Regions from separate parts of the Vibrio maritimus genome, predicted to be linked through region 1. Evidence: predicted binding sites of a transcription regulator. Region 1 holds the regulator's gene; each other region holds the start of a gene.
The links. The regulator CRP, encoded in region 1, controls carbon source genes, mostly activating them, when cyclic AMP is high. The targets are predictions, from matches to a motif close to TGTGANNNNNNTCACA.
Positions count from the first base shown of each region.

Region 2: deoD (purine-nucleoside phosphorylase) is a predicted target of CRP. The motif match lies at 1,603-1,618, and genes of this name have one in related genera.
Region 3: cdd (cytidine deaminase) is a predicted target of CRP. The motif match lies at 1,952-1,967, and genes of this name have one in related genera.

Region 1 is NZ_CP090438.1:293,183-297,472, forward strand. Features, by position in the region: gene astD (succinylglutamate-semialdehyde dehydrogenase) at 1-670, shown strand, start outside; gene LY387_RS01330 (DUF1338 domain-containing protein) at 681-1,472, shown strand; gene crp (cAMP-activated global transcriptional regulator CRP) at 1,545-2,177, opposite strand; gene LY387_RS01340 (phosphoribulokinase) at 2,421-3,290, opposite strand; gene LY387_RS01345 (YheU family protein) at 3,418-3,630, opposite strand; gene LY387_RS01350 (hydrolase) at 3,704-4,290, opposite strand, start outside.
Region 2 is NZ_CP090439.1:358,432-362,721, forward strand. Features, by position in the region: gene LY387_RS18225 (MerR family transcriptional regulator) at 1-413, opposite strand, end outside; gene LY387_RS18230 (YbgA family protein) at 403-1,353, opposite strand; gene deoD (purine-nucleoside phosphorylase) at 1,705-2,415, shown strand; gene LY387_RS18240 (lactate dehydrogenase) at 2,539-4,026, shown strand; gene LY387_RS18245 (DMT family transporter) at 4,039-4,290, opposite strand, start outside.
Region 3 is NZ_CP090438.1:1,648,091-1,652,380, forward strand. Features, by position in the region: gene purT (formate-dependent phosphoribosylglycinamide formyltransferase) at 1-793, opposite strand, end outside; gene cdd (cytidine deaminase) at 956-1,843, opposite strand; gene LY387_RS07600 (CidB/LrgB family autolysis modulator) at 2,024-2,710, opposite strand; gene LY387_RS07605 (CidA/LrgA family protein) at 2,712-3,077, opposite strand; gene sbcB (exodeoxyribonuclease I) at 3,172-4,290, opposite strand, start outside.

The DNA of each region.
Region 1 (4,290 bases):
GTACACCATTTTGCAATCGGCCTACATCAGTGCTGGACAGCGTTGTACCTGCGCACGACGCCTTTATGTGCCATTTGGTGAAAAAGGTGATCAATTAGTAGAAAGCTTAGTGTCAGCCATTAAGAAGATTCGCATTGATGAGCCGTTTGCAGAGCCTGCACCATTTATGGGACCACAGATCTCAGAGCAGGCCGCAGACCATATTATTGCAGCGCAGGCTGAACTGGTGAAGCTAGGCGGTAAGAGCTTAGTCGAAGCAAAACGCTTGAATGCGGCGTTCGTGACCCCAGCACTACTAGATGCGACAGATATCGCTGAGCTTCCTGATGAAGAGTACTTTGGGCCGCTGCTACAACTGTTACGCTACGAGACCCTAGAGCAAGCGGTAGAACTGGCTAACGACACTCGATTTGGTCTATCGGCAGGTCTTATCTCAGAGCGCGATGAGGAGTGGCAATACTTCACAGACCACATCCGAGCAGGCATTGTAAACCGTAATCGTCAGCTAACCGGCGCGAGCGGTGATGCGCCGTTTGGTGGTCCGGGCGCTTCTGGCAACCTTCGCCCAAGTGCGTTCTACGCAGCGGATTACTGCGCTTACCCTATGGCATCGATGGAAGGCGATAACACCGTTCTTCCTGCGACGCTGAGCCCTGGCATTGAACTATAAGGATCTGGATATGACTGTTGACGCGTTATTTGGCCATTTGTGGCAAGACTACATTACTCGCTTATGTCCTTCAGCTCACAAGGTTCATGACTTGCTGAGAGAAGATGAGTCGCTCATCAATGACCATATTGCTCTGCGAACCTTTAATGTTGCACCGCTGGGTATCGACACGCTGGCTAAGCCGTTTCTAGACCTTGGTTACGAGGTGAGTGGCCATTACGATTTTGAATCCAAAAAGCTGACCGCGATTCACCTAGAACATAGCAATGCTTTGCTTCCTAAGGTGTTTATCAGTGAATTGCGAGTAGAAGAGTGCTCTAAATCGCTACAAGATATCGTGGCCAAGCTAGTGGCTCAGGTGGACAGCGCTAAGCTATCTTCTGCTGAGTTTTTATATGGTGGCCGCTTGTGGGATCTAAGCTATCAAGACTTCCAAACACTGGCGCAAGAAAGTGAGTACGCTTCATGGCTTGCCGCTCATGGTTATGGCGCGAATCACTTTACGGTGAGCGTGAACCAGCTTGATCGCTTTGCCGAGGTCGTTGGCGTAAACCAGCACCTTCGTGATGCAGGGTTTGCGATAAATGAATCAGGTGGTGAGGTAAAAGGCTCACCAGAGGTTCTTTTGGAGCAATCCTCGACGATGGCAGACAAAGTGTCCGTGGCATTTACTGATGGTGATCAGGTGATTCCTGGTGGATTCTATGAGTTTGCTAAGCGCTATCAGTTAGCCGATGGCAGTTACTATCAAGGCTTTGTTGCTGCTTCGGCGGACAAAATTTTTGAGAGTACGCATCAGTAGTCTCCAAAAATACCAAACCCCAAAAACAAAAAAGCCACCCGAAGGTGGCTTTTTAAATCTTGCGACGCGCTCTTAACGAGTACCGTAAACCACGATAGTCTTACCGTGTGCAGAAATTAGGTTCTGCTCTTCTAGCATCTTAAGAATACGACCTACTGTTTCACGAGAACAACCAACGATTTGGCCAATCTCTTGACGAGTGATCTTGATTTGCATGCCGTCTGGGTGAGTCATTGCATCTGGTTGTTTCGCTAGGTTTAGTAGCGTCTGTGCAATACGACCCGTTACGTCTAGGAACGCTAGGTCACCTACTTTTTGGCTAGTCACTTGTAGACGACTTGCCATCTGAGCAGATAAGCGCATTAGAATGTCTGGGTTAACTTGGATAAGCTGACGGAACTTCTTGAATGAGATTTCCGCAACTTCACAAGGTGATTTTGCTCGTACCCATGCTGTACGTTCTTGGTCTTCTTCGAACAGGCCTAGTTCACCAATGAAGTCACCTTGGTTAAGGTAAGACAAGATCATCTCTTTGCCTTCTTCATCTTTGATAAGTACCGCTACAGAACCTTTTACGATGTAGTAAAGCGTCTCTGCTTTCTCGCCCGCGTGGATAAGCGTGCTCTTCGATGGATACTTGTGAATGTGGCAGTGTGAAAGGAACCACTCTAACGTTGGGTCGGTTTGAGGTTTACCTAGAACCATATATCTTACTTCCTCTGCAGGGTATGCTTGCTGCTTTCCATATTTGTTAGCAAGCCCGTTTGTTAAGACTTACTAGCATAAAAGCACTTTGAAGATGGCGCAAGCGATCTTCTGTTTCAAAGAAATAGTATCCTTTTTTGCGCCACTTTTCTTGATTTTAATCGTGTCATAAGCCCATTTATCTATACAAAACTGTGCACATGATCACGGTATAAAAAATCATCGAGATTCGGCTCACAAAACCTAACCTATTTTGCCAGTTTCTATGAGCTGTTGAAGTATTGGCCTGACGATTAATTCCATCGCAAAACTCATCTTACCCCCAGGGACCACTATGGTGTTGTGGCGAGACATAAATGAGCCATCAATCATAGCGAGCAGGTAAGGGAAGTCGACATTCTTGATACCACGTAGGCGAATCACCACAAAGCTCTCATCCAAGCTCGGAATGCCTTTGGCGTTGAGCGGGTTGGAGGTATCGACGGTGGGTACACGCTGGAAGTTGATGTGAGTACGCGAAAACTGTGGCGTGATATAGCTTAAGTAGTCATCCATTGAACGAACAATCGAATCGGTGACCGCTTCTCTTGAGTGACCGCGATCGCGGGTATCTCGCACGAACTTTTGAATCCACTCAAGGTTAACGATAGGCACCATGCCAATCAGCAAGTCAACGTGCTGAGCGGCATTCACATCACCGTCGACGACGCCGCCATGCAGGCCTTCGTAAAATAGTACATCGCTATTTTCTGGCAGGTCTTGCCACGGGGTAAAGGTGCCTGGCATTTGGTTGTAGGGTACGGCTTCATCAAAGGTATGCAGGTAGCGGCGAAACTGCCCCGTACCATTTTGCCCATAGTTGCGAAAAAACTCTTCTAGGGCTGGGAAATCGTTGGCTTGAGGACCAAAGTAACTGATGTGTTTGCCTTGCTCTTTTGCCTTGCGGATCTCGATATCCATCTCTGGACGCGTAAAACGGTGAAAACTGTCACCTTCAATAAACGCAGGCTTGATGCTCATCATGTTGAACATCTTGCGGAATGCTTCTGACGTTGTTGTCGTTCCAGCTCCAGAGGAGCCCGTTACAGCAATGATCGGGTGTTTTGCTGACATAACACTTCCTGTGTATTTGTAATTGTCGTTATAAATTTGCTAACTCACATAAGGAGTTAGACCTTATGGGCCAATTTCAGTTCAATAGCCTTTCAATATAGCAGCTACTTACGTCGCTACCGAAAAATTACAGCGCGCGACGAGATTTAATGTCGACGGTCTCGTGCAGCTCAGAGAACACGATGACGGCTTCACCGCTCTCGAGTTGGCTGCGAACATGGCGAACCTTGTCGTCTAGCGACACCTCCGACTCACCATAGTCGGTGCCCTCGCGCAGCACGAACTCTTTAATAAGGTTATCCAGCGTATCTGCGTCAATTTGTTGCCATGGGATGATCATAAATACCTCTCAATTCTATGACCGCAGGATTATACCACTGCTGATTCACAAATGGTGTGGTTGCTCTTTTTGGCTAATCAATCAGATGCTGGTAGTAACTTGGCAGGGTCTCTTCTAGCCAAAAACGCGGGCGCCTGAGACTGCCAGTCATAAAACCGACATGACCACCTCGCTCAAGCAATTGGTAGTCGATATGGTTGGGAAGTGTAAAGGTTGGAATGACCTCGTGTGTCATAAAGGGGTCATCCTTGGCATGAATAAACTGGGTCGGTACCGTGATTTCTCGTAGGCGAGGTAGACCAGAGCAGCGCTGATAATAGTCATCGGCACCTTTGAATCCATGCAGAGGTGCAGTGATCAAATCATCGAACTCGTAGAGTTTTTTCATGTTCTTGATGCGCTCTTCGGTCAGCCCGAGAACTTCACTCAGTAGATGAAGTTTGTTAAGCGCATTCTTTTTCATTGAGCTGAGCAGGTAAGAGCGATAGACCTTAGAGAAGCCTTGTTCTATACGTCTCGCGCACGCTGCGAGGTCGAGCGGGGCAGAGATGACGGTCGCACCATTCAGCTTAGTATCATTACCATAGTGAGCAAGATAGTTGGTGAGCATATTGCCGCCAAGGGAAACGCCTATGGCAACCTTTTTACTATTTGGGTAAC
Region 2 (4,290 bases), on a different replicon from region 1:
AAAAACTCTGCAGCGTTAAGTACTGGAACCACGAATTTGCTTTCTACTATTTCGAGAGGGTACTCTTTCAGTACGACAGTCAAAATCTTGTCTACCTTGCTTCCATTCAAGTGGCTGAGCGCATCTAGCATCTCAGACACTTCTTCTAGCTGCTCAGTCTCAATATTCGCTTGAAAGATTGTGTTAGAGTCGAGTAACGACTTGACCTTGCCTATAGAAACGCCCTTGCTAAGCCAACCTTGTATGGTATTGATACGCTCAACGTCCTCCGACGTGTAGAGCCTATGCCCCTTGTCAGTACGCTGTGGCTGGATCAAGTTGTATCGGCGCTGCCACGCTCGCAAGGTAACGGGCTTTACGCCCGTTAAATCGGCGACTTCACGGATCGCATATAGAGTTTCATTACAAGCCATACCTTAGACGCATCTCCTCTGGGTGTGGTTGCAAAAACTGCTGCTGCGCCAAGTATTCATCTGGATACGCATTGAGATAGTGTTTCAGCAGCGTAAGTGGAGCAAGAACAGGAAGTATGCCCGTACGGTAGTCGTCTATTACCGTCGCAAGTTCTGCTTTTTCAGCTTTAGTGAGCGAGCGTTTGAAGTAGCCTTGGATGTGCATAAGAACGTTGGTTACGTTTTTACGGCTTGCACGATTCTTAAGACCCTCCATCAGTCCGAGGCGATAAGCTTGATAAAACTCTTCAGGGCTATAATCGGCTTGATTGGCCACCAATCTACCTAACTCCTTGTACGAGGCAGGGTCATGCGCCATGAGCGTCAGCTTGTATCGTGAATGAAACGCAACGATTTTACCCGCAGTTGGCTCCCCATCCATTGATTTGTAGAAGTCATTCAGGCCATATACGCGCGATATGAAGTTCTCTTTCAATATAGGGTCATTGAGCCTGCCATCTTCTTCCACTGGCAGCCAAGGCATAGTCTCCATCAAATGTTTTGTATACAAGCCAACGCCATCGGTTGATGCGTGACCATTTGAATAGACCTTCACACGCTCCATACCGCAGCTTGGCGATTTCGCGCACACGATGTAGCCGCACATTTCGGTATCTTTGAGTTCATCGACCTTACCTCGGGTGAATTGCATCATGCCATCGGTATAGTCTTTCGAAGCGTCTTTTGTTTCAACTAGAATAATGCGCTCTTCGTCACTCATTAATCGAATCGTAGGACGTGGAACAGACAGTCCCATGCCCACCTCCGGGCACACGGATACGAAGTCAAAATAGTCACGAAGTTCTTTGTTTACGTACGTGCTTTGCTTATGACCTGAATCAAATCGAACCTTTTCACCTAAAAGACAGGAACTGATACCCACTTTAATTTTGTCACCCATTGCCATCTCCCTATTCTTATCGCTCTTGCTAACGTTGTACAAAAAATATCTATGTATAAGTATTAGACTACTTTGGAATGTGATACAAAAAATTGTTTTGTACAATTATATGGAGAGGGGGAACGATTGGTTCACATCGAGATGAGAAATAACTCGCCATCGCTGTTAGTTGCAGAAAAATCGATTGCTCTACCGCTTTCAACACATTTAGTTATCATCCTGTCATTATCTTCTCCTTACAGATAAAACTGTGACTAAACTCTCATAGAACCCTTACACCAAGCGCTAGAATCACCCACAACAAAGAACGACACGTTCAACAATATTAGTTAAAACTTTAGGAGTGACTCCATGGCAACCCCACATATCAATGCAAAACCAGGTGATTTCGCAGAAACTGTCCTAATGCCAGGCGACCCACTTCGTGCTCAATACATCGCTGAAACCTTCCTAGAAGACGTTGAGAAAGTGTGTGATGTTCGTAACATGTTCGGTTACACCGGTACTTATAAAGGTCAACGCGTGTCCGTTATGGGTCACGGTATGGGTATCCCGTCATGCTGCATTTACGTTCATGAGCTGATTAAAGACTACGGTGTAAAAAACGTTATTCGCGTGGGTAGTTGTGGCGCTGTGCGTGACGATGTAAACCTAATGGACGTTGTAATCGGTATGGGTGCTTCTACTGATTCTAAAGTGAACCGCATTCGCTTCAACGATCACGATTTCGCAGCCATCGCAGACTTTGGCCTACTAGAAGAAGCGGTTAAGCAAGCTCGCCTTCAAGAAGTACCTGTAAAAGTGGGTAACATTTTCTCTGCAGACCTGTTCTACACTCCAGAAGCTGATATCTTCGACAAAATGAAGCATCTAGGTATTCTTGGTGTTGATATGGAAGCCGCTGGCATCTACGGCGTTGCCGCTGACCTTGGTGCAAAAGCACTGACCGTACTTACTGTTTCTGACCACATCATTCGTGGTGAAAAACTAAGCTCAGAAGATCGTCAAAAATCATTCAACGATATGATGGTCGTCGCACTGGAAACTGCGATTAACCTGTAATCAGAAAAAGCCAGCTCTCAGCCTGAAATGAGCTGGCTTTTTTCTAACTGGATAACGATAAAGCGTACTGTGAGATAATCACTGAGTGAGTCCGCGGTGCGAAACAAACCATAGGGGGTGAACGTGTCAGAAGGCAGACTGCCGATGGCCGCAGAAGGGTTACAGCTCAATTTTTGTAAAACATTGGCGTGTGACAATTTTGGACTAAGTGATGCAAACCTCTATATCCTGCAGCACAGTAACCCTAAACGGCCAGCGATGGTATGCCGCGAGTGTGGCGCGTTTCCCCCCCTACTTAACAACCAAGAAGTTCTCAATGAGCTTAAACGGTTGAAACTTCATCATCATGAAGGACTCCCTTCATGCAAAGATCCTCAATGCGAACATTTTGGGCTCTCTGTTCATACCCACAAAGATCGTTACCACTCGTTTGGTTTTAGTGGTGATCGTCAACGCTACCGCTGCAAAGCTTGTCAGGGTACCTTTGTTGATAAATGGTCTGGAAGTAACAAGAAACTGAGCTTTCAAGAGTCGCTTTTAGGGCTGCTTTTCACCGGATATTCCGTTCGTGAGATTTGTCGTAAGTTAGGTATTAATCCGAAGACTTTCTACGATCACATTGATCAAATCGCGAGTCGTTGCCGACGTAAACTCGCGGATATTGATGGTCGCTGGATAAAACATGCCGATACTTTTGAACTCGCATCGCATTATCGTGCACTGCAACCACAAAGTAACAATGGTGTTTTTTGGTTTGCTACCTGCGACGCTAAATCGGGGTATGTGCTTTGCCAGCACACGAACTATTCTGCAAGTGATGCCACAGACGCGTTAGAAGATCATGACGCATACGCTGTAAATGCTCAGATTGTTCCGAAAAGCTATAGCGCAGAAACCAACCATGAGATTTCAGCATCAGCGTCCGATTTAAAGGCACGCATTGACCTCACCTATCAAAACATTCTGGCAAGAAGCAATGTTGAAGACCCTTTGGGGAATTACGCGCGTTTTTCGTACCCTGCGGTGGGGTCGCTCATTCGCGCACCTTATACTTCCTATGCACACTATTTGCTGATTCTAGAGTCACTGTTCGAGGAAAACTCAGACGGCAATAAACGTATTACTCTCTACATGCCCCAAGATCCTGTACTTCGTTCTGCCGCGCTGAGCGTTTTCTTAAAGCAGATTCAAAGTAACCATGTCGAACTGATGTATGTAGAACAAGACGACCAATGGCAAGATGGTGAGACTTCCGACCTTGTGGATGTGGTGTTAATGGGGTGGTGGAGAGATCGCTGGGCAGTCACTCATCAAAGCTCGGGAGCAAGCAAAGGCGTTTGCTACTTAGCTGGTAGCAACCCTAACGTCTCATACTGGCTACAAACTGCGAACACCAAGCAGGTCAGTTTCTATCAAGATAGATTCCAGCTATTGTTTGAGAGCTTCGTTAATGAGCCCAGAAGAAAGCTAAGACCCGCTGGAATACATCCCCTTCTGGATATCTTCCGAGCTTGGCACAACTTATGTTATCAAGATAAGCAAGGATTGACGGCCGCTCAGAGACTTGGCGTCACCGACGCTCCGATGACGCTTCGCTGTCTACTTGATTAGCTAGTTTGTCGCTTACAAAAAGAACAAAGAAATTCCCAGTAGCGCACACAGAGTACCGACAACACTACGACGAGAAATTTGCTCTCCTCGCACTGCGTAGATAATCAAAATGAACAATGGACTGGTTGCAATAAGGGTCTGCGCTACTGCCGGATTCGCATGCTTGAGCGCAATTTGTTGCAGCCACAACGCAAGGAAAGTTCCAACAAAGATAGCGGCGATTAGCCAATACCAACTCACCGCTTTCATAGTGCGCCCTTGCTG
Region 3 (4,290 bases), 1.4 Mb from region 1:
CAACACCGAAGATACCGTAACCACCAAGCGCGTTTACGACTTGCTCAGCTGTGTATTCTGCCGCTTTTCGAGCGTTCTCAGACATGACTTGTGGCTGCCATGACTCGCGGTAGTCGCCGTCTTCTTGACGATGCCCTACCGGTGCACAGAAATGAACGCCATCAACCGCTCGAACGGTAAGCAAGGTGATTTCGTAGTCGAAGTCGATAAAGCCTTCAACGATGACGCGTCCTGCGCCTGTACGACCACCTTCTTGAGCATAAGTCCATGCAGACTCAATGTCCGCCTCTGTCTTGATGACACTTTGACCCTTGCCAGAAGAACTCATTACAGGTTTCACAACACAAGGTACGCCAACGTGAGCAACTGCCGCTTTAAAGTCGTCATAGTTGTCAGCGAACTGGTAAGGTGATGTATTAAGGCCCAGCTCTTCTGCTGCTAGGCGACGGATACCTTCTCGGTTCATCGTCAGCTTGGTTGCATTAGCCGTTGGTACGACATTCAGGCCTTTTTTCTCAAGCTCAACTAGCTTGTCAGTCGCGATGGCTTCGATTTCTGGTACGACGTACGCAGGCTGCTCTTTTTCGATGATAGCTTCGAGTGCTTCCCCGTCGAGCATATCCAGTACATAGCTGCGGTGAGCAACTTGCATCGCAGGGGCATCTGCATAGCGGTCACAAGCAATGACTTCGAGACCGAGGCGCTGACATTCGATGGCAACTTCTTTACCAAGTTCACCTGAGCCCAACAGTAATACACGCGTAGCATTTTCACGAGTAGCAGTACCAAACATATAATATCCTTGATCGTTCATGAGGAAGAATTGCGGTGGATCATACTGGAATTAACCAGGAAAGCAATCGTTTGCGCGGGAAATTACCATTCCTTTTCAATAGACTTAAAAAAACAGCCCCGCAACTAAGCGGGGCTGATAAAAAGGTTCGAATTCATATCATTACAACGAGATGTACTCGAGTGGAATGTCTGGATCAATGGCCTCAAGAGTTGCTTGAGTGTCTGCAAGGTGGCTAATTTTCCCAGATGCCATCTCAGCAAGTGCGACTAAACGAATAGATTCGAATGATTCACCATCAAGTAATAGCTGCATAAATGCCACTTGAAGTGGAGGAAGGCTCGGGTTGAACGCCGCGTTTTCAGCATAAGCACCCTGGTATACCTTTCCGCTTTCAGTCGCAATAGCAACGCCACTTAAGTTTTGTGTGTAAGGAGAGTGACTTCTATTGAGGGCATCAACTGCCGACAAGATCAATGCGTCTGTCTCTTCAGTCGATAAACCGTGCTGTTTTGGGCTCATCAGCGCATCAGTAATGCCAAGATCTTTAGGACCAAAAGACTCAGGTAGATACTCTTGAAGTGTCATCGCGTCACGTTGAGGCAATTGAACAACTAAGGTATCTGCTGTCGTAAGTTCATTCATAAACTGACGACAGTGACCACATGGACTGTAGTTAATGGTGATGTCTTTAAGACCAGTTTCACCCTTCATCCAGGCGTGGCTAATCGCAGACTGTTCAGCGTGAACAGTCTGACCCAATTGCGCGCCGATGATTTCCATGTTGGCACCGAAATATAATCGACCTGATAAACCACGGACGATGGCACCGACATAAAACTCAGAGATTGGCGCGTAGGAATAAGCGGCAGCAAACGGTAGTAGGGCAACACGAAGTTCATCGTCTTCGAGTCCTGAGATTGCTAATAACTCTTCAAATTGCGACTTAGAAATCGTAGCGTCGAAGTCAGACGCAGTAATAATAGGCTTTAGAAAATTTGCAATCTGTTCTGGGATTTCGGCCAACGCAGAATCAAAACGATCAGTCATGCGGTTTCCTATGTTATTGGACGTTTTCTTACATTCTAAGCAAGTTTTGCAGAGATAAAGGTGATTGCGATCACAATTAAAAATGTAATGAATGCAATAACCTCACAATAAGAGTGAAGTCACACAATTTATGGATTGGTGAGGTCCACCAATCCATAAGCGTGCTTAGGCAAGTCTAGGTTAAGAGATAAGGTGGGTAAGCCAAATTGAAAACGCGAACATTGACGGTGCTAAGATAGAGGTGATTACACCACAAATAACCAATGCCAATGAACTAAAAGCGGCGTCTCGCGGATCTTTTTCCGCACTTGTCGCTGTCCCTAGGGCGTGCGATACCGTCCCCATTGTTAAGCCTTTGGCGATTGGGTGGGTGACACCAAAGAGGTTGTAAATTGGATAGGCCATTATGGCGCCAAATAAGCCGACCAGAAGAACAAGGATAGCCGCAATGGATGGCTCTCCCCCTAAGTGACTGGAGACTTCCATAGCAATTGGGGTGGTGACAGATTTACCAAGTAAACTCGCAATTAGGTCCATATCTGCACCTAGCAACACTGCGATGATTGATGCTGTAAACATTGAGGCAATACTACCTACACCGCAGGCAAGCGCTATGATTCGCCAGTTCTGACGAATCTGTGGAAGTTGTTCATAAAGTGGGTAAGCTAATGCAACGACGGCAGGTTGCAGTAAATAACTGATCCATTCATTGTCCGCGTAGTAGGTATCAAAGGATACGTCGAACCAGACTAGAACGGGGATCAAAATCGCGATACTGATGAGTAGCGGGTTGAAGAGCGGGTTTTTCACTTTCATTGCAACGAAGCGGGCGAAGAAAAATACCGCAACGGTAATAGGAAGCCACATATTATTTGTCTCCCTTTTTTAAGAAGCGATCGAGAAATACCGAAAGCGCGATCAATACGATAAAAGACCCACCAACGGCACTTGCCAAAATAGGTAGGGCATTCTCTACTAACATTTCAAAATGGTTCATTAATCCCACGCTGATGGGCACAAACAGCAGGATCATATAACGAATAAACACGTGAGCACCTGGCTGCACGATGGACACAGGCATGGCACCAGTAGCAAGTGCAGTGAATAGAATGAGCATTCCGAAAACACTGCCAGGGATGGAAACATCTAACAAGCTTTGAATCGCATTGCCTAGCCACAGAGAAATGAAAATGACAGCAAAAGACAGTAAATAGCGAAGCACGGTTTTGAGCATGGCTTCCTCTTAGTGATGAATAGTATTGCAACATATGTCGCAGCCACACAAGTGAAAAGTAGGTGGCTGCTTTTTAACTACGAGGATGGAGAAGTTAAGAAACGAGACGCTCCACGTAGCGGTAGACGGATTTTAGTATGGCGAGCTTCTTCTCGTCAGACTCATGTTCGTGAACTAAGTTTTCCATATTTAGCATGTAGTCTTCAATACGACTTTCGAAAAATTCACGACAATGATTTGCCCACTTCTGCTGCTCAGTCTCATCAAGGGTCCACGCGAAATGGCGAGCTCGGTATCTAAATAACAGAGGTTCGACGCGAGAGTCACTAAAACTAATGTCTAATGCCGATAGATTGTTTGGATCGGTATCTCGAATGATATCCATCGCACTGCGATCTGCTGGTGTAAAGAAACCACTGTAGAGCTGAGTATCAACGTCGTCATCGTTTTCAAACTCTCTTTCAATGCTATATAACCCAATTAGCTTTTCTCGTATTTCAGGGTTCTGCTTGATGAGAGCAAGATTCTTCAAACATTGTTCTCTATCGATACCGATCACACCTGCATTTTCTGCGGTTAGCGTTTTAGCTGGAGCAAGAATAGGGCATTTGTTTAGATGAATAAGTTTAAGTGGAACAGGCAGTTCACCTTCTGCTAGATCATCGTGTCTGGTGTAGAGCCTTTTGTGAAGTGCTTCGACATCTAAATCTAGTAACGGCTGAGGATCTTTGGCGAGATCGGCAACAATCACTGCATTTTGGTTTGTTGGGTGCCATGCAATTGGTACGACCCAGCTAGTGTATTGGCACTCTTTACCGAGCATTCCAGATACGTGCATAAGCGGCGTCATATTGACGATATCTACCAGCTCATTGAGTTTGCGTTTGGTTCGCATTGAGTAGAAGTAGTCGAACAACTTAGGCTGTGCTGCTTTAACTTTTTTAGCAAGCTCAATGGTTGCAATGACGTCAGCCATCGCATCGTGTGCGTTTTCGTGCTCAATACCGTTCGCGACAGAAAGGTGCTCTAGCTTGAAACTGGTAAAGCCTTCCTCGTTTTCAGGCCACTCAATACCCTCAGGACGGAGAGCATGGCAGGCTCTCATTACATCGAGCAAGTCCCAGCGTGAATTGCCATTTTGCCAGCTCCATGCATATGGGTCGATGAAGTTGCGATAGCAGGTATATCGAGTGACTTCATCGTCGAAGCGAAT